DNA from 3 places in the Cytobacillus pseudoceanisediminis genome. Region 3 is predicted to be linked to each of the others. Evidence: predicted binding sites of a transcription regulator. Region 3 holds the regulator's gene; each other region holds the start of a gene.

Region 1 (7,679 bases), 1.9 Mb from region 3:
CAGTTCATAATTTCTGCCCCTGTAATGAGTAAGTGTAACGCTTTTTTGAAATTCCATTGCCTCCGAAAGAATTTCATTCATATATTCAAATTTCTGCTCATCCAATTCCCGCTTTTGCTCGTACGTATCTTCCTCTGCCCAGTCTCTCAAGAGCTTTACATGTTCCGGCAGCATCATAGAAGTCCATTTTATTCTGCCCCGATCGCGAATCATGAGCTGACCCCTTTTACATCTTATGGCCGCCAACCAATGTCGCACGGTGCTTGGCGGTTCCTGCGCTTGTATAAGAGACGGCTCTTAGCAAAGCTCCTCCTCCAAACTTGGAGCGGATCCGGTCCACTGTGTAGCCGAGCTCCCTTTTTTCCAGCCATCCAAATCGAACAGATTCAGCTGCATTTCGCTGTCATCCGTAATATTGCCGAGGGAAATGGAAATCTGACGCACTGTTTTGCCCTCATAATTCTCGTCAAAAAGCTCGAGGCAAACGCGATAAAGATCCATCGTAATATTGGTTGGCTGGTCAACTGTCCTTGAGCGGTAAAAGCCTCCTCCAAATTCATCCTGGCTGTAGCCAAGGCCAAAACTGATGGTCCTTCCGGCTTTGCGGTGGCTGCGGGCCCTTCTTGCCACTTCCTCACACATCTCAAGGACCACATGCTTAATTTCCTTTTCCTCTTTATAATCCCTCAGTAAAATCTGGCTTTTCCCAAAGCTGATCTGCCCTTCCATGATCGGTGCCCCTATTTCCGACAGATCAATACCCCATGCATGGTGATAGAGCTGATTGCCCATAATCCCAAACTTTTTTCAAGCTTAGCCAGATCATAGCGGGCAAGCTGTCCAACTGTAAAAATCCCCATTCCATTCAATGTCTTTTCAACACGGCGGCCGATGCCCCACATTTCCCTTAAAGGGGATACATTCCACAGCTTTGCTTTCACATCTTCGTACGTCCATTCAGCAACCCCCTTTTTTCGCCTCAAGATCCAGGCAGAGCTTTGACATAAGCAAATTAGGCCCTATTCCTATGGCACAGGGGAGCTGAAATTCCCGTTCAATATCATCTTTTATTTTCCAGGCAATTGTCTGGGCATCACCCCAGAGATGCACTGCACCGTCTACTTTTATAAAACTTTCATCGACACTGTAGGTATGGATGGCTTCCTTGGGGACATAACGGTTAAACACCCTGGTGATTTCAGTGGAGATTCTTAAATAAGTCGCCATTTTCGGCTCCTCAATTCTAATGCGCGGATCATTTGGAACCTCAAAAAGCCGGGCCCCTGTCTTTATCCCAAACTCTTTTTTCATTCGCGGAGAGGCAGCCAGAACAACGCTGCCCTTCCGTTCCACATTCCCGGCAATTACAAGATAGCAATCAAGAGGATCCAGACCAAGCATGACAGCAGAACAGCTTGCATAAAAGCTCTTCATATCAACACACAAAATCTGATTATTCGGCATTGCGCTGTAATCAACCATGACATCGACATCCTCCTTCAGAAAAGCGCAAGGCGCCGTACCTGCTTATGCTGGCCGGCAGCTCCTGAATCCAATAAAAACAAACAAGAACATCCGTTCTATATATGTATACCCATTATATTAAGCGAATATGCGTTCGGTTTCAATGGAAATTTTACGCGTTTTTTCTTAAAACAGGTTCTTTTGCCAGGTGCCGATATTACCAGAAGCCAGTATAATCAGCTTGAGGTGCAAAAATAATGAACAAAAAAAATGATATATAAAATGGTTCAAAACTGTTTAAAGCAATATAACGAGGACAGCCATTCCATTTCGTTTGAGAGCAGGGAATTTGCAGAGATATTCAATAAAGTAATAGAGGAGAAAAATAAAGAAGCAGACAGCGAGCTGCATGAAATAGTAAATGATGTGGTATACGGGTATATTACTGGTTCACCATATTTTTGAATGAAAAAGAAGCCAAAGCGATTGCTCCGGCTTCTTTTCATTTCTGATTGAATGCACGCTTTCCAATTTTTTCGAAAAGCCCTGGAAAAAGTGTATAGACGATGCTTCCCGCATTCATCCACCGAGGAAGATTAATTTCCCTGACCGGCCGGAGCATTGCATTAACTACCTTGAGCGCAACATATTCGGGCTTAAGCATAAATTTGCTGACATTTTTCACATATGTGCCTTTTTCATCGGCAATATTGAAGAAGTTTGTCTCAATCGGTCCGGGATTAACAGCAGTCACAAAGACATTGCTGTCAGCCAGCTCCATCCGAAGGCTGTTCGTATAGCCAAGAACAGCATGCTTGGTTGCGGAATAGACACTGGATTTCGGTGTGGCAATTTTGCCCGCCTGTGAGGCGATGTTGATAATATGGCCGCTCCTCTGCTTCCTCATCACCGGCAGCACCATGCTGGTGCAAGCCATTAAACCAACTACATTTACATCAAACATTCCCTTTATTTCTTCAACGTTTGCTTCATGCGCTTCCCGGAAAACGCCGAACCCGGCATTATTCACAAGAACATCTATATGATCAAACCGGGCAAGTACCTCGGAAAAAACAGCCGAGACCTCGTCAGTGTCCGAAACATCAAGTTTATGTATGTAAACATCCACTGAAAAACGCCTAAGCAAATCTGCCTGCAGTTCCTGCAATTTGTCAAAACTGCGGGCAAGAAGGACAAGGTTCGCTCCCTCTCGGCACAAAGGACAGCCATCTGGGCCCCGATCCCTCCGGATGCACCTGTAATAATCACATTTTTATTCTTTAATCTGTCTGACAAATCAAACCACCTCTTTTGATGCGGAATACAAGAATGCTTCCTCCTCTTTATTTATATAAATCTCTCCTATTGAATGTAAATAGTCAAGCTGAGCAACCGTTTCGGAAATCGTCAGGGAAAGCTCCTTCTCATAAACTTTCGGAAAAAGGCGGCGGCACACTTCAAAAACAGTGAGCGATTCGGACTCGAGCCATGCCTTTACTTTCATTGCCCGCTCATGCTGCCGGCCAAGCCTTTCGTTTATTAACTCATTCACATTTGTAATATCCTCGCCATGTCCAGAGTAAAAAAGGGATATTGGAAGCTGCTGCAGCTTTTTCAGCGACTCATTATACTGAATCTGCGGCTTTGGCCGTTCCGTATTGCCGGGAAGCGGCGGCTCCAGGATGGGATTAGGAGAAATGTGTGCAAGCAAATGGTCTCCTCCAAGAAATACACCATCTTTCTCCCTGAACAGACCTATATGGCTCTGTGCATGCCCGGGTGTCTCCATTACCGTCCAATCGTCCAGCCCTTCAGGCTGCCTGCCTTCCTCCAGTTCGCCCGTCAGAGTACGATTGCAGGAATAGCGCAGAGTCTTTTTCATCTTATTTATAAAGGAAAAATAACTTTCAGGAATCCCAAATTCATTGAACAGTTTTATGTAAAATTCATCATGAAATTTTAGAAATTGGTCCGTCCGGGACAGCCACCTTTGGTTAACCCGGTGCCCGAACACATCGAGATTATCAGGGAAAAAGTCAAGCAGCCCGGCATGATCGGGATGATGATGTGTGAGGACAACCTGTTCAAAATCACCGGGAGTTAAATTCAGCTCTTTAAGCTGGGATTTTAAGGCTTCCCATGCTTCATCCGTTTTAGGGCCGGCATCAACAAGAGTCAGCTTTTCCCCTTTCACTGCATATACATTAACGTCACCGACAGGAAAAGGTGTCGGGATAACAAGCTTTGCAATTCCATTCTTCCAATTTGCCATTTTAACAATCCCCCTAAATCACTATATTTAAATAAAATAAAGCTGTTTTTTTATATACTTCCGCAGGCCATCCAAGTCATACAGTCCATATGCCCTTTAGATAAACCAACTTGTTTTACCCTTAAAATATCAGCATTTGCCATGCGTACAAATTACCGAAATTCCATAACATAATTTAGAAATCTTCATATATAAAAATAAGTGTACCGTTCTTTTTATCAATTGTCATTATTTTCACATAACTTTTGCACATTATTAATATTTTATAGGAAAATACTGCTTGACAAATAAGCGTGTCTTCTTGCATAATCACAATTAAAATTTGATTTCACAAACCAAGCTGCACTATTGGACAGCAGGAAAATAGCGATGAATAAGATTAGTAAATGGAAAACGGCGAAAGAGAGTGAAGCTCAGCGGCTGAAAGGCTTCACAGTCCACTTGACCATTGAACCTGCCTTATGAGCTGTTAGGAAAACCTAAACGCACCCCCGGCGTTATCGGGATCGAGATGCCTTTTCAAAGACAGCGGATGCAGCAGGCATGCTGCACTCAGAAGGAAAGGCAATGAAGGTGGTACCGCGGAAGCATAGTCTTTTCGTCCTTTACTGGATGGAAAGGCTTTTTTATTTTAGTCAGCCGGCATTTGGATCAATAAAGGAGGAATAACAGCAAATGAAAAAATTAGTTATTGTTGGAGCAGGATCAATGGCAGAAGCGTTAATATCAGGAATGATTGAAAGCCGGCTCATAACCGGCAGCAATATTTGGGTCACAAACAAATGCAGCAGGGAAAAGCTGCAATCCATGCAAAAAGCCTATGGCGTTCAGGCAACTTATAATCACAGTGAACTGTTCAGGGGGCTGAAACGGTTATTTTAGCGATGAAGCCAAAAGATGCAGCGGATGCCATTACTCTAATAAAACCTTATTTACAGGAAGATATGCTGATCATTTCTGTTCTGGCAGGCGTTTCAATCGAAAGCATTGAACTATTGGCGGAAAAAAGCTGCCAGTCGTGAGAGCCATGCCGAATACATCGGCAGCCGTCGGAAAGTCAGCGAGCGCCTTATCGGCTAATGAAAGAGTGACCAAAGAACAGATGGAAGCAGTAAGAGGCATTTTTGATACAGTGGGAAAGTCAGCGTTTGTTGAGGAACGTCAGCTCGATGCCGTGACAGGTCTGTCAGGCAGCGGACCAGCGTATATTTATTATCTTGCAGAAGCCATGGAAAAAAGCGCGGAAGAAATCGGGCTCGAAAAGGAGATGGCGAAAGAATTCATCATCCAAACCCTCATCGGGGCAGCCGAAATGCTGGCCAGGTCGGCCAAGGATCCTCAGCAGCTTAGGAAGGAAGTAACAAGCCCCGGCGGCACCACAGAAGCAGGTGTAAAAGTGCTTGAAGCAAACGGGGTGCAGCGAGCCTTTATTGAATGCATCAAGGAAGCGACAGCCCAATCCAGACGGCTTGGCCAAAGCTTCAGCAGCACAGTGAAAATTTAACTGGGGCATCTCCCCTGTAATTACGTCTTCTTATTGCAAACTATGAAAAAAGGATGAGAAACACGCAAATGCTCACTATTCTATTAAGCGCAAGCCTCCTTGTATGGATTGCAGTACTAATTGATGCCGTTCTGGGACTAAAAAGCCTGGACCGCCTTGAAGATAGCAATACGATGACTGATGGCCCTCTTCTTTCTATCATAACAGCGGCAAGGAATGAAGAAGCCAGGCTTGAGGAGAGCTTAAAAACCCAGCTGCAGCAAAGCTATAAACGCATTGAATGGATATTGGTCAATGATCGTTCAACCGACAGCACAGGAAGCATCATGGACCGCCTCCAGAAAAGTGATTCAAGGGTTAAGTGTATCGATATCAAGACTCTTCCCAGTGGATGGCTTGGAAAAAACCATGCCCTTTACATGGGATATTTGGAGTCATCAGGGGAATTAATTTTGTTCACAGATGCTGATGTATTATTTAAAAAGGACGCCCTCAGCAGGGCGGTTCATTATTTTAGTAAGAATGACCTTGACCATTTAACCGCGGCACCGAGCTTGATGGGAAGGAGTTTCTGGCTCAACACGTTCATTGCTTTTTTCTTTTCGGTTTTTCCTATTATAAACGCCCCTGGCTGGCGAACAATCAACGTTCCAAAACCGGCATTGGCATTGGGGCATTTAACATGGTATCCAGGCAATCCTATGAAGCAATCGGAACACATAAAGCAATAAGAATGCGGCCTGATGATGATTTAATGCTTGGAATGAAAATAAAACAAAATGGCCTCAAACAGAAATTTGCAACGGCGATGAACCTGATTGAAGTTGAATGGTATGAAAGCTTAAAAGAGGCCTTCAAAGGATTGGAGAAAAATACTTTTGCAGGCCTTCATTACCGGGTTAGCATGGTTCTGTTTGCAATTGCCGGCACATTCATTTCTCAGGTGCTTCCCTTTATCACAATTTTTTCAGCCGAAAAAGTTATTTTCAGTTTAAGCCTTGTAAACATCATTTTTTTAGCAGTTGTTTATACAATTATTACAAAAAGAATGTCCAAATTTTCCCCGCTTCTGTTTGTTGTATTTCCAATTACAGCTCTCCTGTTTATTTATTCCATACTTCGTGCCAGCATTCTAACCTTTGTAAGGGGCGGCATTGTCTGGAGAGGTACATTATATAGATTAAGCGAACTCAGGAATAAACGCTGAAGTAAGCAAACACCTTCCTAAGTGCATGTTCTTTTTCATTTGCGGAATCACCTGATATACTTAATATTTAGGATAGCGAAATAAGGAGGCATTGATTATGGAAACAAAGCTTTTTTCCCCTTTAACAATTAAAGGAATCACCTTTAAGAACAGAATTGTTATGGCACCGATGTGCATGTACTCAAGCCATAATGAAGACGGCATGGTTGAAAACTGGCACCGGACACATTATACGAGCCGGGCTGTTGGCCAGGTGGGATTAATCATCCTGGAGGCAACTGCTGTAACTCCGCAGGGACGTATTTCTCCGCAGGATCTGGGAATATGGAACGATGACCATATCGCAGGCCTGAAAGAATTAACCGGGCTAATGAAAGAACACGGGGCATCAGCTGGGATACAGCTTGCACATGCCGGCAGAAAAGCGACTGTCGAAGGGGAAATTCTCGCCCCATCAGCTATTGCTTTTAATGAAAAAATGAAAACACCTAAAGAAATGACAAAAGAAGAAGTGTCTGAAACTGTGGAGGCATTCAAAAAAGGGGCTGAAAGGGCGAAGAAAGCCGGCTTTGAAGTAATTGAAATTCATGCGGCACACGGCTACTTGATCAATGAGTTTCTTTCACCGCTAAGCAATAAACGAAGTGATGAGTATGGGGGATCAGCCGAAAACCGCTACCGTTTCCTCCGTGAAGTCATTGAAGCAGTTAAAACCGTTTGGGGTGGGCCTTTGTTTGTTAGAGTATCAGCACATGATTATCATGATGAGGGGTTAACTGCAGAGGATTATGCAGAAATGGGAAAATGGATGAAGGAGCAGGGAGTGGATCTTATTGACGTAAGTTCCGGAGCGGTAGTGCCGGCTAGAATAAATAGCTACCCGGGCTACCAGGTCAAATTCTCTGAAACCATTAAGGAAGGTGCCAATATTCAGACTGGTGCAGTCGGGCTAATTACATCCGGCCTGCAGGCAGAAGAAATTCTGCAAAACGGACGGGCAGATTTAATCTTCATTGCGAGGGAATTGCTGAGGGACCCTTATTGGCCTCGCACAGCAGCAAAGGAACTTGGAGCAGCAATTGAACCGCCTAAGCAATATGAACGCGGCTGGATTTAAAGAAAAGCAGAAGCACCTTGCCCACGAAGGGACGCAGACTAAGAACGCCACATCCTCCCAAAAAGCTGCCGCTTTCGGATGTGCGATCGCTGCCGCAACTTTCCTTGACCTGCGG
Region 2 (7,679 bases), 1.4 Mb from region 3:
CGCTATCTTTAATCAAATCCATTAATGTCTCAATATTTAATTCAAGCTTTTCTTCAATCCTTATGAAAACATCGACCAGCTCATCGGGATAGTCGAATCCTTTTCGGTAGGAGGAAGCCACAAGGTGTCTTGCATAATAGTTGATGGCTGAAAATAGTGTAATCCATCTGTTAACGTCAGCATGGCGCGGGGATCCGGGTTTTTTTATCAGAGATTGTGCTTCAACGTTTATGGTTTTAAGTTTTTGATCCAATAAGAAGCCTTTGCCTGAAAGCTCCTTAACGTTCACATCTTCCCGGAAGCTTCTCACATACTCAGTGACATACGGTTTCAGTTCTTGTAAGTAGTCATTTAAGGTATCCGCCACTTTTTCCTTCGTTTTCTTTGGGAAAATAAATAAGGAAACTCCGAATGCAATGCCGGCACCGGCAATTGTATCGATTACCCTTGCACTGATAAGGGAAAATGTAATTCCTCCAAGTAAAAGGTCATACATAAAAGCAACCAGCATCGTTATAAACATGCTCATTAACGTATAGGAGACCTCAAACAAATAAAAGGCGAAAAAAACCGCTGCAAAAATCAGCGTTATTTCCAGGACGGAATGGCCGCTGACCACTCTTGCAAGTGTAAATCCAATTACTGCTCCAATAATTGTTCCAACCGACCGCTGAAAACCTTTCGTATAAATGCGCCCGATCGATTCGGTACCGAGCAAAACAATAAAAGCTGTTAAAAGAACCCAATAAGGCTGGTCAGGCGAAAGAATCTGGCCGGCAATGATGGAAATGATTGCAGCAGTCAATGCCTGAAAAGCTTTTTTGGTGGAAGGTTTGATGCCCTTATCTTCTTCAGATGGTTCATCTTCAGTGTCGCCTTCAGCTGCCTCTTCAGATAATTTAATCTCATTGTCTTTCATTTTATGAAGTGCCTGCTGTATGGTTATGCCGCCCTCGATGACATGGTTCGCAATGGACTCGATCCGCCTGATCAGAAACAGCCATCCTGCAGGTTTGTCTTCCCGGCTGAACAAATCAATAATAAGCAGGCGGAGGGCCTGAACAGCAAGCTCTGCTTCACGCAGATTTTGTTCTTCATATTGTTGGGCAAGAACTTCAGCATCGCGAAGAGAACGGGTTACCCAAACCAGGAGTTTTCTCAGCTCATCAATTTCAAGGGCATTTGCTTTTTTTAAGCTTCTAATTGAGTCTGTCAGTGTTTCAATCAGCATACCTGCATCAAATATATATAACCTCAGCTGAGTAGAGGTCAGCCCAGGCCATAATTTTTGAACATCTTCATCATTTATATACTCCGAAACCATGACAGCATAATCCCTGAGCTTCAGCACGTTTCTCCCCAATTCCTCCCGCTGCTGAGGAGTCATTTCCTTGGCTTGCATCCCCTCAATTAAGAGATTGAACGTAAAATTACTTTGGAAATGAAAGGAGCGAATGCTTCTTTTCAGGTTTTTCGCGGTGTCCTGAAAAAGGATGAAATTGAACAGGAAAGCATACGCGATCCCAATCCAAATGCCGAAGTAGAAGGATGGAAGCTGACTGCCTGATAGTTTTAAAATAGACGCGAAATAAAGTGTCATGAATGCAATCATGCATAGAGAAAAATACCGCACTCCAAAGCGGGTCAAATAAAAGCTTAAGAAGATTAACAGAACCATTGCAATATCGATAAAGACCGTGCTTCCCGCCAATAGGGAACCGCTCGATACCCCTGCCATGGCTGAAAGTCCAAGCAGGCCAGTTGTGAGCATTTTACCTTTTTTGGAGTCATCCATGACAATCATGATGCCAAGCATGCCTGCCATTCCGGACACTATCGCCGGAGTGAGAGCGGCATCAGCACCAGCCAATTGCATGATGAACAAAGTCGTAAAGACTGAAGCCATTAAACTTAAAGTGGCCCGTCCTGCTTTTTGAAATCGGATAAGCCCGGGATCGGATGCCAGCAAACGTCCGAGCCACCGGTGTTTTATAGGAAACTGCTTCATTGTTTCACCAATCTTTTCAGAGAGTTAAAGATTATTTTACCACTCGTACTTTTATTATCCAAATGAACCAGCTTGAGATTTTGTGCTTTACAGGTTTAAAAACAGAACAAATGTTCTATAATAAGAATGGAGGGATTTACTATGCCGCTAAAAGACAGAGGGAAAATAAAATGGCAGCCAGCCCACTTCATGCCGGAACACCGGGCGATGCTAAGAAAATTGGAAACTGAACAAATGGCACAGGACAAGCCGCTTATAGATGAATATGAATTGGAGGACTATGAAAACAAAATTCACTATGCAATGGAATATGCCTTCTTTCTAATAGTAAAAGTCTGGCGGGAGGGATTATTCCACGAATATACAGGGAGGGTAAACAGGCTGGACGGCATCGGCAGAAAAATTTATCTGGAATTGGAAGATGGGTTTCTTGAGAAGGTCATGTTTGATGAAATAGCTTCGGTTGAAGTGAAAGAATAGTGCAGCGAGACATAATTCAATTTTTGCAGAAAAGTTAAAGCTTTACCATACCCATTATTTGCAATTTTTAGATATAATAGAAAGAAAGCGGTGATCGGAGGTACATATGAGCACGGACTTAGAAAAAGCGATTGTACTTCGCAATCTCGGGAAATACAAAGATTCCAGCCTTCTGCTTGTGAAATTGGCTGAAGAGTATCCCCTAAACCCAGTGATTCATTATCATTGTGCCTGGAGTTTTGACGTTCTAGGGGAGGAATCGAAAGCTGTTTCTCATTATGAAAAAGCGATCGAACTTGGGCTGCCTGAATCTGATCTGCCAGGTGCCATTTTGGGTCTTGGGAGCACATACCGGACTCTTGGGGAATATGAAAAATCAAAGATGGTGTTCGAGAAAGGAATCTCCCAGTTTCCGGCTAATCGTGCAATCCAGGTGTTTTATTCCATGACGCTCCATAATTTAGGCCAGCACAGCGAGGCAATGGAGATGCTCCTAAAGTGTGTGGCCGAAACTTCTGATGACCCGGAAGTTTTGCAATATAAAAAAGCAATTACTTTTTATGCAGACAAACTTGATGAAATATTTGATAAAGATTAGAAAAAGGATTTCCCAAAATACATGATATGACGGCGGAGAATAATTCAAACATCTCTGATTTATTAGAGGTAATTTTAATGAATGGTTAATTGCTATAATAGATGATCTTAAAAGGTCAGACGGCGGCCGTATCCTTTATCCATTCGATGAAAGAGACTGCTATCTTCAAAATGGAGTCTCTTATATATCTGCAGGTGCCAAAAGCGGAAAATGACCGTAGTTTCCTCCAATTTGATAAGTGGAAGAGTATGAAAAGAAGGTTTCCAAGGTTATTTCTCAACATGGCCGGAATTTCCTGTGTGCTTATGATAACAGCAGTACCCTTTGAATTAAAGAATAATTAATACGCTGCCATGATCTGCTTATTACAGATAAAGAATATAAATTTTTGCAAAACTAAAGTGTTTGCTATATTAGGAGAAGCCGATGGAAAAAATCACTTTTAATAATATCCATAAACCGGGACACACAGTACTGGAAAATGAACTTTTTATTCACAACCATAACCCTGACATGCTCCTTCAGTATGACAGCAACTTTATTGCTTTTAAAAGAATGCCTTCTGTTCAAGAGTTTGAGGAGGCACATCAATATTTAAGAACTTTTCATCAAAAATATGGCCAAAAGCATGTAAGATTTTATTTTCCTGATGACGAGGAGCTTACCGGAGAACTTCTGGCCAGCTTTGAGAAGGATGTTGATTTTACGGTTGGTTATTTAGAATTATTTGCGATTCATCCAGCTGATTTTCCTGATGTTCAGGAAAAGGATGAAATTACTGTCGAAAATGTTACGGATGAAACATGGAATGATTATCTGGAATTTCAGCATGAGCAGGATTCGGTTTACGGGATTAATTATGCCGAGAAAAAGAAAGGTCAGCATTTAAGGAATTTTAACGATGAAAGGATTAAGCAGTTCATTGCATATTATAAAGGGAAAGCTGCCGGATCAGTAGATGTAATTATCAAGGAATACACAGCTGAAATTGATGGATTGATGGTCCATGAGGATTTTCAGAAAAAGGGCATCGGCAGGCGCCTGCAGAAATGCGTGATGGATCAGTTTCAGGATAAAACCATCATACTTATTGCAGATGGAGAAGATACTCCAAAGGAAATGTACCGCAGGCAAAATTATCAGTATCTTGGAAAGCAGTATAACCTATTAAAAATATACGAATGAAGAGAAGCCTGGTTCTATAGAGAGCCAGGTCTTTTTGTTTAAATAGAACACTGTTTTATAAAGGGGAGTTCATCCTGGATTGATTTCATGGTGTAAAATCGGGATTTTGTCGAAAAACCTCGGAAAAAAATGAATAATACAATATTCTTAACGTAACAGTGTTATGTTACAATCATACCATCGGAAAGGAGACCTGGAATTGAGCGATGAATTAATTTCAAAAAAAGAAGTCCTTGATTTAACTGGAATTTCTTATGGGCAGCTTTATCGGTGGAAAAGGAAAAGCCTGATACCGGAGGATTGGTTTGTCAGAAAATCAACTTTTACAGGGCAGGAGACATTTTTCCCAAAAGAGAAAATTCTGGAGCGAGTCGATAAAATACAAAAGATGAAGGATAGCCTTTCACTGGATGAGCTGGCAGATTTGTTTTCCTTGAATGCTTCGAATCTGAAGCTGACAAAGGAAAGCCTGATTGCTAAAGGGATAGCTTCTGAACCGGTTATGAATATCTTTCTCGAGACACAGGGAGAGCTTAACGAATTCAATTACCATGAGATTTTGAAGCTTTATATCCTTTCCATCCTGCTTGAATCCGGAGATATCCATATCGAGGAAGGGAAAATGCTTCTTCAGTTATTGAGTGATCATCAAAGTATCCTGCAGCAGCCAAAAGCTGTTATCTGCTTTATTCGCAAACTTGGAATGTCCAGCTGCCTGATTTCGGTTAACGGGGAACAAGTCCTGCTTGAAAAAGGAACAAAAGTGGCCGCCACTTTATCGTTAGAACATTGTGCAGAGGAATTAAAATCCAAATTGGTATAGGGGGAATTTTGCTGTGAATATGAAAACACTAGGGAACTTAATAATTAATGGAGTGGGATCGTCTAATGGAGGTACATATCAGAAGGTTGAATTAAATGGAAAGGGAACGGTAAACAGTGATATTGAATGCGAGAGATTTCATTGTAACGGGACGGGCACTGTCCTTGGAAACATAAAAACTGAAAAGGGAAAGATCAGTGGTGCAGCAAAGATCCATGGAGCTGTTAAAGCTGAATCCCTTGTTATCAATGGCTCTGCCGTCATTTCTGAAGCTGTCAGCTGTCAAAACCTTGAAGTCGCCGGAAGATCCACTATCGGAGGCTCTGTAAAATGCGAAGTAATCGCTGTGAATGGGAAAGTAACTATTGAAGGGGACTGTGAAGCGGAGGTCTTCCGTGCTGAAGGGACATTTTCAGTAGATGGTTTACTGAACGCTGAAACTATTGATATTAAGCTTTTTGGAGACAGTAAAGCGAAAGAAATCGGCGGCAGAAAAATTAAAGTGACACAGCATAGAGAAACCCTATTAAAATTAATCAAATCCATTTTTCCCTTGAAACTGGAGGCGGATTTAATTGAAGGGGATGACATCGAACTCGAAGGCACAGCAGCTCTTGTCGTAAGAGGGAAAAATGTAAAAATCGGCAAAAATTGCGAGATCGGACTTGTGGAATACTCTGGTGTTTATGAATGTGCAGCAGAAGCGGAAGTTAAAGAACTTCGCAAAATCTGATAAAAGGAGAGAGGTGCAGGGAAGCAGTTTTTTACATTTTCTTTCGGATAGTCAAATTTTATTTACAGATAAAATGTTATAAGCTGTTTTTATGACTGGATAACAGAAATTATTTGCGTACATTGCAGAAATGAAAATGTTATCCTAATAACTAACTTCGAAAAGCATAGTGTACAAAATAAGAAAAATATACTGTAGAAAAAATAAAAAATAATTTTAGTAATGTAAGCGCTTTAAAGGGTTGAAGTTTTCAGAAGACTTTGATAAGATTTAAAAAACTGAAAAGGCTATGTGTAACTGGCGAAACGCGGATCACCGCGAGGGAGCACATAGTGTCGAAGCCGTTCGCCTGGGCAGAGGTAAGGGATTCTACCCTTGCCTCTTTCTGTTTTAAAATCTGACAAAGTTAGTTGAAAAGGGGAGAATCCAGTGAGTACCATGACTTTAGACAGAGTGAAGACGATTAAAACGCTGAATGCGATTGCGCCAAGCGGTCTTGAGGTGTTTAACAAGGATCAATTTACAATCGATAATGAAAGCGGCAATCCGGATGCGATAGTCCTTCGGAGCTTTAATATGCATTCAATGGAATTGGGTGATCGATTAAAAGCAATTGCCCGTGCAGGCGCGGGTGTGAATAATATTCCGGTTGAGAAATGCACTGAACAGGGCATTGTTGTTTTTAATACACCTGGTGCCAATGCGAATGCAGTAAAAGAAATGGTGCTTACTTCCTTAATGGCTTCATCCCGCAATCTCTTTGCCGGCATCTCCTGGACCAAAACGCTGAAAGATGAAGGAGACCAGATTCCTAAGCTTGTAGAAGCAGGGAAAAAGCAATTTGTCGGAAAAGAAATTAAGGGGAAAACTCTCGGTGTGATCGGATTGGGGGCAATCGGGGCCCTTGTGGCCAATGATGCACTTGAACTTGATATGGATGTCGTAGGCTTTGACCCATTCATTTCGGTTGACACTGCCTGGAACTTATCCCGCAATGTTCAGCGCGCCATGACCATTGAGCAGGTGTTTGCAGAATCTGACTATATCACTGTACATGTTCCATTAACCGATGATACAAGGGAAATGTTCAATGAAGATACATTCAGCATGATGAAGAATGGTGTTCATATTCTGAATTTCTCACGCGGGGAGCTTGTGAATGAATCAGATATGGCAGCCGCCCTTGAAAGCGGAAAAGTGGGCAAGTATATTACAGATTTCCCAAATGAAAATATCCTGAAAATGAAAAACGCAGTGGCAATTCCGCACCTTGGCGCTTCAACAAAAGAATCTGAGGAAAACTGCGCTGTCATGGCAGCACGACAGGTGAAGCACTTCCTTGAAACAGGCAATGTCAAAAACTCAGTTAACTTCCCAAATGCTGCTCTTCCTTACACAGGCAAGCGGCGTGTCACTGCTTTTCATAAAAACATTCCTAATATGGTCGGCCAAATCACACTTGCTATTTCAAGCTACCAGCTGAATATTGCGGACATGGTGAACCGCAGCCGCGGTGAATATGCGTATACCATGATCGATATCGATAATAAAGTTAATGGTGATGTCATCCCTGGACTGCTTGAACAGATTAATCAAATTGAAGGCATTATCAAGTCACGAATTATATAAAAATACAGCCTCAATTCCGCAGGGATTGGGGCTTTTTTTAACTGCACGAAGGAATGAATCAAAAAAGGTATATGACAAGTATAAAATCAGCTATCCTTAGAATAAACTGATAAAAAATATTAATCACCCGTATCTTTTTGTTCTCTTATTCCGTTATAGAAGCAGAGATGTATTAAAGGAGTGAACAGGTTTATGAAGCAAGGGAAAGTTCAGGCTGAATCAA
Region 3 (7,679 bases):
ATGCTGTATGTATAGTGGTCAACAACATTGAAGTTGTCTTTGTTGTATGTTGCAGCCAGGTGGCGTTCAGCCATTGCCATACCAACAGCCATTGCAATACCTTGACCTAATGGGCCTGTTGTTGCGTCAACACCTGGAGTATGGCCATATTCAGGGTGACCTGGCGTCTTGCTTCCCCACTGTCTGAACTCTTTAATGTCATTCATGGAAACATCATAGCCAGAAAGATGAAGAAGGCTGTATAAAAGCATGGAGCCATGTCCAGCAGAAAGGACGAAACGGTCACGGTTGAACCATTCAGGATTTTTCGGGTTATGGTTCATGAAGCGTGTCCAAAGCGTATAAGCCATTGGCGCTGCACCCATCGGCATCCCCGGATGGCCGGAATTCGCCTTTTCAATGGCGTCGATTGATAAAGTACGAATGGAACTGATGGATAGTTCATCTGTGTGATTAAACATTCAATACATCCTTTCGAGTAGTAATTCTTTACTCTTTTAATATTATCGGGTGTCCTTTTTTTCACAACCAATAGGGTCAGGAAAAGGACAAAAAAGCCGGTTTGTTACTATATTGACACAAAAAGACCCGGCGTATGTAAAAAAAGCGGAGATAGCCGGTAATAGAAGTCATCTCCGCTTTCTATTAAAAGAAGGAATACAGCATTGTGTATCCCTTGCAATTATAATATTAGTGAAGGCGGTTTTTGTTTTGGAAGTCTTTTAGCTTTTTTGGAGTTACGTCATTTCCTTTCGGGTCAACGATTGTAACACCTTTAAGCGTGTTCAGCATGCCAGAGCGAAAAGTCTCCAAATACTCTTTACGGAGAGAAGTCTGTTCTTTTGCTTCTGCTTCTGTTAAACCTGATTCCTTTGCCTTCTTTGCCAGTTCATTAATTCGGGCAAGTTTTTGTTTTGGCAGCATATATTAAAGCTCCTTTATATCAAAAGTTTACCTTTGGATATTCTGATAGAAGTTTTTATTATACAATAGCTTCAGATATGGAACAATACTGAAACTCAACTGCCATCATACTAAAAAAGAACACTTTTGACAAGAAAAGTGCTCTATTCAGCAAGTGATTCCATATACTCTTTATACCTTCTGTGGACTGTTGCTTTTGAGATATTATAGCCAAAGCCTCTGAGTGTTGCAGCAATCTCTGCAAATGTTAACTCGTTTTTCCTTAGCCGGACAATTTCCTCTATCGGCACCTCTATTCTTTCCCTGCCGCCATTTGTTCCCTGATTGCTTAAGTTCTTCTCGGGGCGGTATCCCTTATCAACAGCCCGCTGCATGCCGCGTCTAATTTTGATGTTATGAAGCTTTCTCTGATATTCTTCTACCATCCCAACAATGTTCAGCACCATCGAATCTGATTCCGAAAGCTCGAGCTGGCCGTTATTCGAAATGCTGTACAGCTGAACTTCTTCCTTTAGGATGCAATGGAGTATCGCTATCTTTGCATTACCCCGCCCCAGCCTGGTTTCATCCTGAATGAGGACAACCTTGATATCCTTTTCTTTAATTAAGTCTAAAAGCTCCAATATACCGTCTCTTTCAAGGTCATATCCACTGGCCTGTTCGCGTATCACCTTGACTACTTCAAAATCATGCTTTTTCGCCAGATTCACCAGCTCTTCTTCCTGTCTTGAAAGGGACGTTTCCTGAGTATCCTTTGTTGTACTAACCCTGCAGTAAATAATTGCTTTCATAACTTCTCCTTATTCGTAAAAGTCTGAACTGGCAAGCTCTTTATAAGGCTCGTCATCCAGTGCTTTTACTGGAATAACAATTTCATCGCCCGGAAAAATCCTGCCTGCCGCTATCTCATTATTTTGTTCGACCCAATTAATAAATTGATCTGTAGACAGCGAATGTTCAGCCGAAAAACTCTCAGCAATTTCCCATAAAGAGTCACCTTCTGCAACAGTGACTTTCATAAACTTTTCCGTATCAGGTGTCTCTATCTGAATGAGCATAATAAACGATGCTGTCAGGCTTAAAACGAAGAGAATAATAGCATAAGAATATGATTTCCACAATTTTTTCAGCATGATATACCACCTCTAAAAGAATGTATGTTCGCATTTGATGTTTTTATTATAGACCGAACATTTGTTTTGTGTCAATAAAAATTCGAACTTATGTTTGTATCATATGGTAATTGATGCTATAATTGAGACAACAAAAACATACGAGGTGCGTAAAGATGGTGAAATTATCAAAAAGGCAGCAAGATATATTAGAGTTTATTAAAGAGGAAGTTAAATTGAGAGGCTATCCGCCTTCTGTAAGGGAAATCGGGGAAGCAGTCGGCCTGGCTTCAAGCTCAACAGTTCACGGCCATCTCGCCCGTCTTGAAAGCAAAGGGCTGATCCGCAGAGATCCTACTAAACCGCGCGCCATTGAAATTTTAGATCTGGACGAGTCTTCTCACATCCCTAAGGTCAGTGCAGTCAATGTTCCGATCGTCGGTAAAGTAACTGCAGGGCAGCCGATAACAGCCATTGAAAATGTTGAAGAATACTTCCCTCTTCCAGAAAGAATGGCACCAGCTGATGAGCATGTATTCATGCTTGAAATCATGGGGGAAAGTATGATTGAAGCCGGAATCCTTGATGGCGACTATGTCATCGTCAAACAGCAGAGCACTGCTAATAATGGAGATATCGTGGTTGCCATGACAGAGGAAGATGAAGCAACTGTCAAAAGATTCTTTAAAGAAAAAGACTATATCCGGCTTCAGCCGGAAAACTCTACAATGGAACCTATCATCCTTCGAAATGTTTCCATCCTTGGCAAAGTTATAGGTGTATACCGCCATATGCATTAATAGAATGATAAAAAGCAGGCAGCCACTGCCTGCTTTTTATTTTTCCAATTTTAAGAAGGTTATCAGTTCCTATTACCTGATGCTATTAGCGAAATCATACGAAAGTAACTGATACCTTTTCTGTTGGTACTAAGTTGCAGTCATGTATGACTATTTTATTATTCAGAAAATTCGGTATTTTTATGCATATTATTTTATAGCCACTTTCTATATAATGGTAATACACCGAGAATCAACCTAAGGTCGCTTGTCCAAAATCTCGACTTTAGGAGTGTGAAGAAAAAATGTTTTTGAACATTACCTTCGCTTTGTTGATTGGTGGGCTGGTCGGTGTCGTTGGACATATTCGGAAAGAAGGCAAAATGGTAAAACCCAGAAGGACAAAAAAATTCATCTATCTGGGGGTCTTTGAAGAAGTAATCATGGGGGCTTTAGCGGCTGTTTTTTTGGTCGTATCTTCAGATCCTGACTCTGCCTTAAAGGTAGTGCTCCTTGCGGTAATTGCAGGATTTGGAGGAGATGCACTGCTGACATGTCTCGATTTCCTAAAGATCAGACATAAAGAATAGAGAGATGCAGGGAAATACAAATTAGTTAAAACCTCGTTCACTTAGAAACGGGGTTTTTGTATTTTAGCTATGTAAAAACCCCTGCTCATGCAAACAGAGTGTTTTCGAATTTTTAAAGTAATTGCTCATGTAGTGTTCGTTGCTCCAAGGGATGTACCTGCGTACGAAACATAAATACTAATCCTTGCCGTTAGAAATCCTCTTTAACTATTTTTTCAAAACTGCTCCTTCTGCTGAACCAATGGGCAATTAAGTATAGTGAAACTAAGATAAAAAAGGAATAAGCAAAGGCCCAAAGGATTTTTTTATATAAGTGCAGCATTGGTGTTTTATATCTTTCACAAACCCTTGAAAACAGGACTAAACCGGCTAGCAACCATATTTATTCTTATCTTAGCTTTAGGGAATATTGTGACTGGCTTTATACCAGCAGATATAAATCTATTTTGGCATTCAATAGCAGCTCAACTTGACATGATAACTGTTTTGCCCGGTCTTTGGCTATACGCAAAATCTTTAGAAATTGGAAAACGCTGGACTCAATACTGTTTAGTTACATTACTAGTCATAGTCACACTCAATATGTTAATAATTTTCATCCCTATGCACGCCGGTCTATTGCAAAGGTTATTCTATTTAGTGATTTTCATATGGGGCACTGTACTGGCGTTTATTTTAAGTAAATGATTTGTTGCCACGCCTTTATCGCCTGAGCTCTTAATTCTTATTCTTAATTTACGCCCCCTGCCTTGGTTAAATTAGTCGTCTAACACAGAATCCTTACTCTTAATATTTCTCGGGGGGAACCTAGATATTTCAACTCGTTACACCAGACCTTTTTTAAACCAAAATATATATATCTTTACAACATAAAGAAGAATCATGTTGGTAATTAATCCAAAGAACCAGTTCCAGTGAATATAGTGATACAATGAACTAAATTTTTCGAGAAGATAGGAGTAAGTTGTTATCCCCATTGAAAATAGTAAGTAGTACAAAAATGTTCTTCTTGTCCCTTTTTCTTTTGGATAAAAAAGTATAAAAAACACCGCAATTGTAGGATAAACAATATAATGCAATGAAAAGCTCATATTTGTCGCTTTATTAAATTCTCTATACGGAAACTCAACTAATCCAAATACCAATTGTATATATTCATGTATCCATGCTATTGCTTGAACAAGTATAAAGGTTATCCAAGCTAACCTTTTACTTTCGGTTGGGATGTATCTTAACAACAAGTACAATGATAAAATCTACGAACATATTAAAATCAGGACTTCTCTGGTCATTTTAAGTCCACCAAAATTAATCTTTTAGAAAACCATCGATAAAATTTATCATTTATATATAGAGAAATCATTACTGTTACTAGTGTCCAATACCATTTCCATTCGTGGTACTCAACCAGTTTGGTTTTAGATTCTAATACAGCCTCTAAGAAGGTAAAAAATCCAGCAAAGAAAACATAATACAATAGTGAGCCAAACCCTTTTTTCTTCCTTGGAAAATACAAACTAAAAATAATGGCGACTACCGGGAATAGGAAGAACTCAAAGGAAAAACTAGTCCTATTATATAAATTTGCCTTAGGGTACAATTGAATCGGATATTCAATCCAACCCATTTCTACTGCTATTAAACCGGCTGGCCATGTAATGACCTGCAGAAATAAAAAGATAACCCACGCTTCTCTAACCTTGTCTCTCGGCACTAGAAGCTTGAGGCACATGATACTTAGTATTAATACCCCCAATATAATCCATCTTTCAAGATTCATTTAAGTCACCTTTCATTGGAATTATTTAATACTATTTGTTCACATAATTTAAAAAATCGATACTTAAAATTTCATCATGCTGCCATTTGTTTGGCTTCATATTTTTGAAGTCTGGGCCATGTTATTTGTTATGGCAATCGACACAAACAGTATCCATGTTATCTTCACCAAACGCTAAGTCTGGATGAAGCTCGAGCTCCTTGATATGGTGAACAAGCAACTGGATCTTCCTGCCCTTACCACTCTCACTGTATTCATTTGTTTCAATGCTTAAGCGCCCCTTCCGTTTACATTCCTGGCATTCATAGTTATCACGCTTCTTGATTACTACTCGTAGCTTCTTCCATTCCACACTGTTATAAAACTACTCATAATGTTGCCTGAAAATTACGATTATTTTTGGGAAGGTATAAATTTGGTTTCTTTTTACATCATTTTAGGAATCCATGTTACTTTAATAATTGATGCCCTTAATTTTGGAAATTTGGTATAATTCAGAAAAAGGTGTGATAAGAGTGTCACTTGCCTATTTGCTAACTTTTATTCCTCTTTTGATTATTGGTACGATAATTTCAAGATTTGAAAACCTCTCAGCTAATGCAAGGGTTTTTCTTCCCATATTACTTGTAATTCCAATTTATTACTTAATAACTAAGATTCCTGGAACCGATTATAGAATTAAAAAAGGTTACGGAATTACATCGATAGGCTTGATTGTTGTATTTTTTTCTTACTATGAACTAAGGTTCTTGTGGTAATTTTTTAAATAATTTACCCGAAAACAAAGACCCCTCAACACCAATGGTGTCAAGGGTTTACTTTTTAATACATGCTCAGGTACTGCTCGCGCTCCCATGGATGCACTTGCGTACGGAACATATCCCACTCAATTTCTTTCGCTTCAATGAAGTGTTCGAAGATATGGTCGCCTAGTGCGGATACGATGACTTCATCCTTCTTAAGCTCATCAAGGGCAGCAGCCAATGTAGCCGGAAGATCCTTGATGCCTTCTTCTTCACGTTCCTGCTTGTTCATTACATAGATGTTGCGGTCTACAGGTGCCGGTGGAGTCAATTTGTTCTTGATTCCGTCAAGACCAGCTTTTAGAAGTACAGCCATAGCAAGATATGGGTTAGCAGCAGGGTCAACGCTGCGAACTTCAACACGTGTGCTTACACCGCGTGAAGCCGGGATACGGATAAGCGGTGAACGGTTTTGAGCAGACCATGCAACATAGCAAGGTGCTTCATAACCAGGAACCAAGCGCTTATAAGAGTTAACGATTGGGTTTGTTACAGCAGTAAATGCTGTCGCATGGTTAATGATACCTGCGATAAAGTGGCGAGCATCTTCACTTAATTGAAGATCGCTTGTTTCGTTGAAGAATGCATTTTTGCCATCCTTAAATAATGAAACATTACAGTGCATACCTGATCCGTTAACACCGAACAGCGGTTTTGGCATGAATGTCGCGTGCAGGCCGTGCTTGCGGGCAATTGTTTTAACAACAAGCTTGAATGTCTGGATCTGGTCACAAGCTGTTAATGCATCCGCATATTTGAAGTCGATTTCGTGCTGTCCAGGTGCAACCTCATGGTGGGAAGCTTCAATTTCAAAGCCCATTTCTTCAAGCTCAAGCACGATATCGCGGCGGCAGTTTTCACCAAGGTCAGTTGGCGCAAGATCGAAGTATCCGCCATTATCGTTCAGTTCAAGAGTTGGCTCTCCAGCCTGGTCAAGCTTGAATAGGAAGAATTCCGGCTCAGGCCCTAAGTTGAAATCAGAGTATCCTAACTCTTCCATCTCTGCCAAAATACGTTTTAAGTTGCTGCGCGGATCGCCAAGGAAGGGAGTTCCATCCGGATTGTAAATATCACAGATCAGACGTGCAACTTTTCCTTTTTCTGCTGTCCAAGGGAATACCACCCATGTATCAAGGTCTGGATATAGATTCATGTCTGATTCTTCAATACGCACGAAACCTTCGATTGAAGATCCGTCAAACATCATTTTGTTATCAAGCGCTTTTTCAAGCTGGCTGATCGGAATTTCTACGTTCTTGATTGTTCCAAGAATATCCGTAAACTGTAAACGGACGAATTTTACATTTTCCTCTTCTGCAATACGCTTAATGTCTTCTTTAGTAAACTTTGCCACTGGTAGTTCCTCCCTTAAAAAATTACATGAGTGATTTATTTTTTGCTCTGTTAATGTTTCTCTCAGAAATCCAAGACAATATCAACGAGCTTAAAAACGGCGTTTTTAATGGAAAAAGCGGTGCATGTTGCCTTGCCTCAATGATGAGCGATTAAACCGGCCTGCCTGCACAATTTCCTTGCGAAGAAGTTTCCGGATTTCTTCATCTGATAGATCGCGTCTCGCTTTTTCTGCCTGCTTATTCAAGTTTTCAGTTATCGCTTGCTGTTCTTTCACGAAAAATAGCTGCTTGATCCCAGCCATGTTCACGCCTTGATCAATCAAATCTTTGATTTCC

What was found. Region 3 encodes LexA, which represses DNA repair genes until DNA is damaged. Its sites were predicted from a motif close to CGAACATATGTTCG; they were not measured.
Region 1: M5V91_RS01010 (YqzH family protein) is a predicted target of LexA. The motif match lies at 1,608-1,621, and genes of this name have one in related genera.
Region 2: M5V91_RS03870 (YolD-like family protein) is a predicted target of LexA. The motif match lies at 2,112-2,125, and genes of this name have one in related genera.

What each region holds. Positions count from the first base shown of each region.
Region 1 covers NZ_CP097349.1:179,222-186,900, reverse strand. The annotation lists gene M5V91_RS01020 (YolD-like family protein) at 1-213, opposite strand, end outside; partial or broken gene M5V91_RS01015 (Y-family DNA polymerase) at 227-1,482, opposite strand; gene M5V91_RS01010 (YqzH family protein) at 1,735-1,929, shown strand; partial or broken gene M5V91_RS01005 (SDR family NAD(P)-dependent oxidoreductase) at 1,967-2,760, opposite strand; gene M5V91_RS01000 (MBL fold metallo-hydrolase) at 2,762-3,736, opposite strand; T-box leader at 4,097-4,345, shown strand; partial or broken gene proC (pyrroline-5-carboxylate reductase) at 4,412-5,240, shown strand; gene M5V91_RS00990 (glycosyltransferase family 2 protein) at 5,309-5,971, shown strand; gene M5V91_RS00985 (hypothetical protein) at 5,923-6,447, shown strand; gene namA (NADPH dehydrogenase NamA) at 6,545-7,564, shown strand.
Region 2 covers NZ_CP097349.1:706,895-714,573, forward strand. The annotation lists gene M5V91_RS03865 (FUSC family protein) at 1-2,008, opposite strand, end outside; gene M5V91_RS03870 (YolD-like family protein) at 2,150-2,488, shown strand; gene M5V91_RS03875 (tetratricopeptide repeat protein) at 2,595-3,086, shown strand; gene M5V91_RS03880 (GNAT family N-acetyltransferase) at 3,513-4,271, shown strand; gene M5V91_RS03885 (YhbD family protein) at 4,471-5,094, shown strand; gene M5V91_RS03890 (polymer-forming cytoskeletal protein) at 5,114-5,827, shown strand; ZMP/ZTP riboswitch at 6,111-6,189, shown strand; gene M5V91_RS03895 (phosphoglycerate dehydrogenase) at 6,257-7,456, shown strand; gene M5V91_RS03900 (sigma-70 family RNA polymerase sigma factor) at 7,649-7,679, shown strand, end outside.
Region 3 covers NZ_CP097349.1:2,066,139-2,073,817, forward strand. The annotation lists gene tkt (transketolase) at 1-461, opposite strand, end outside; gene M5V91_RS11105 (DUF896 domain-containing protein) at 691-924, opposite strand; gene M5V91_RS11110 (YneB family resolvase-like protein) at 1,068-1,715, opposite strand; gene yneA (cell division suppressor protein YneA) at 1,725-2,057, opposite strand; gene lexA (transcriptional repressor LexA) at 2,213-2,836, shown strand; gene M5V91_RS11125 (DUF4257 domain-containing protein) at 3,121-3,405, shown strand; gene M5V91_RS30440 (CBO0543 family protein) at 4,230-4,652, opposite strand; gene M5V91_RS11130 (CBO0543 family protein) at 4,694-5,185, opposite strand; gene M5V91_RS11135 (HNH endonuclease) at 5,307-5,537, opposite strand; gene glnA (type I glutamate--ammonia ligase) at 6,008-7,342, opposite strand; partial or broken gene M5V91_RS11145 (MerR family transcriptional regulator) at 7,448-7,679, opposite strand, start outside.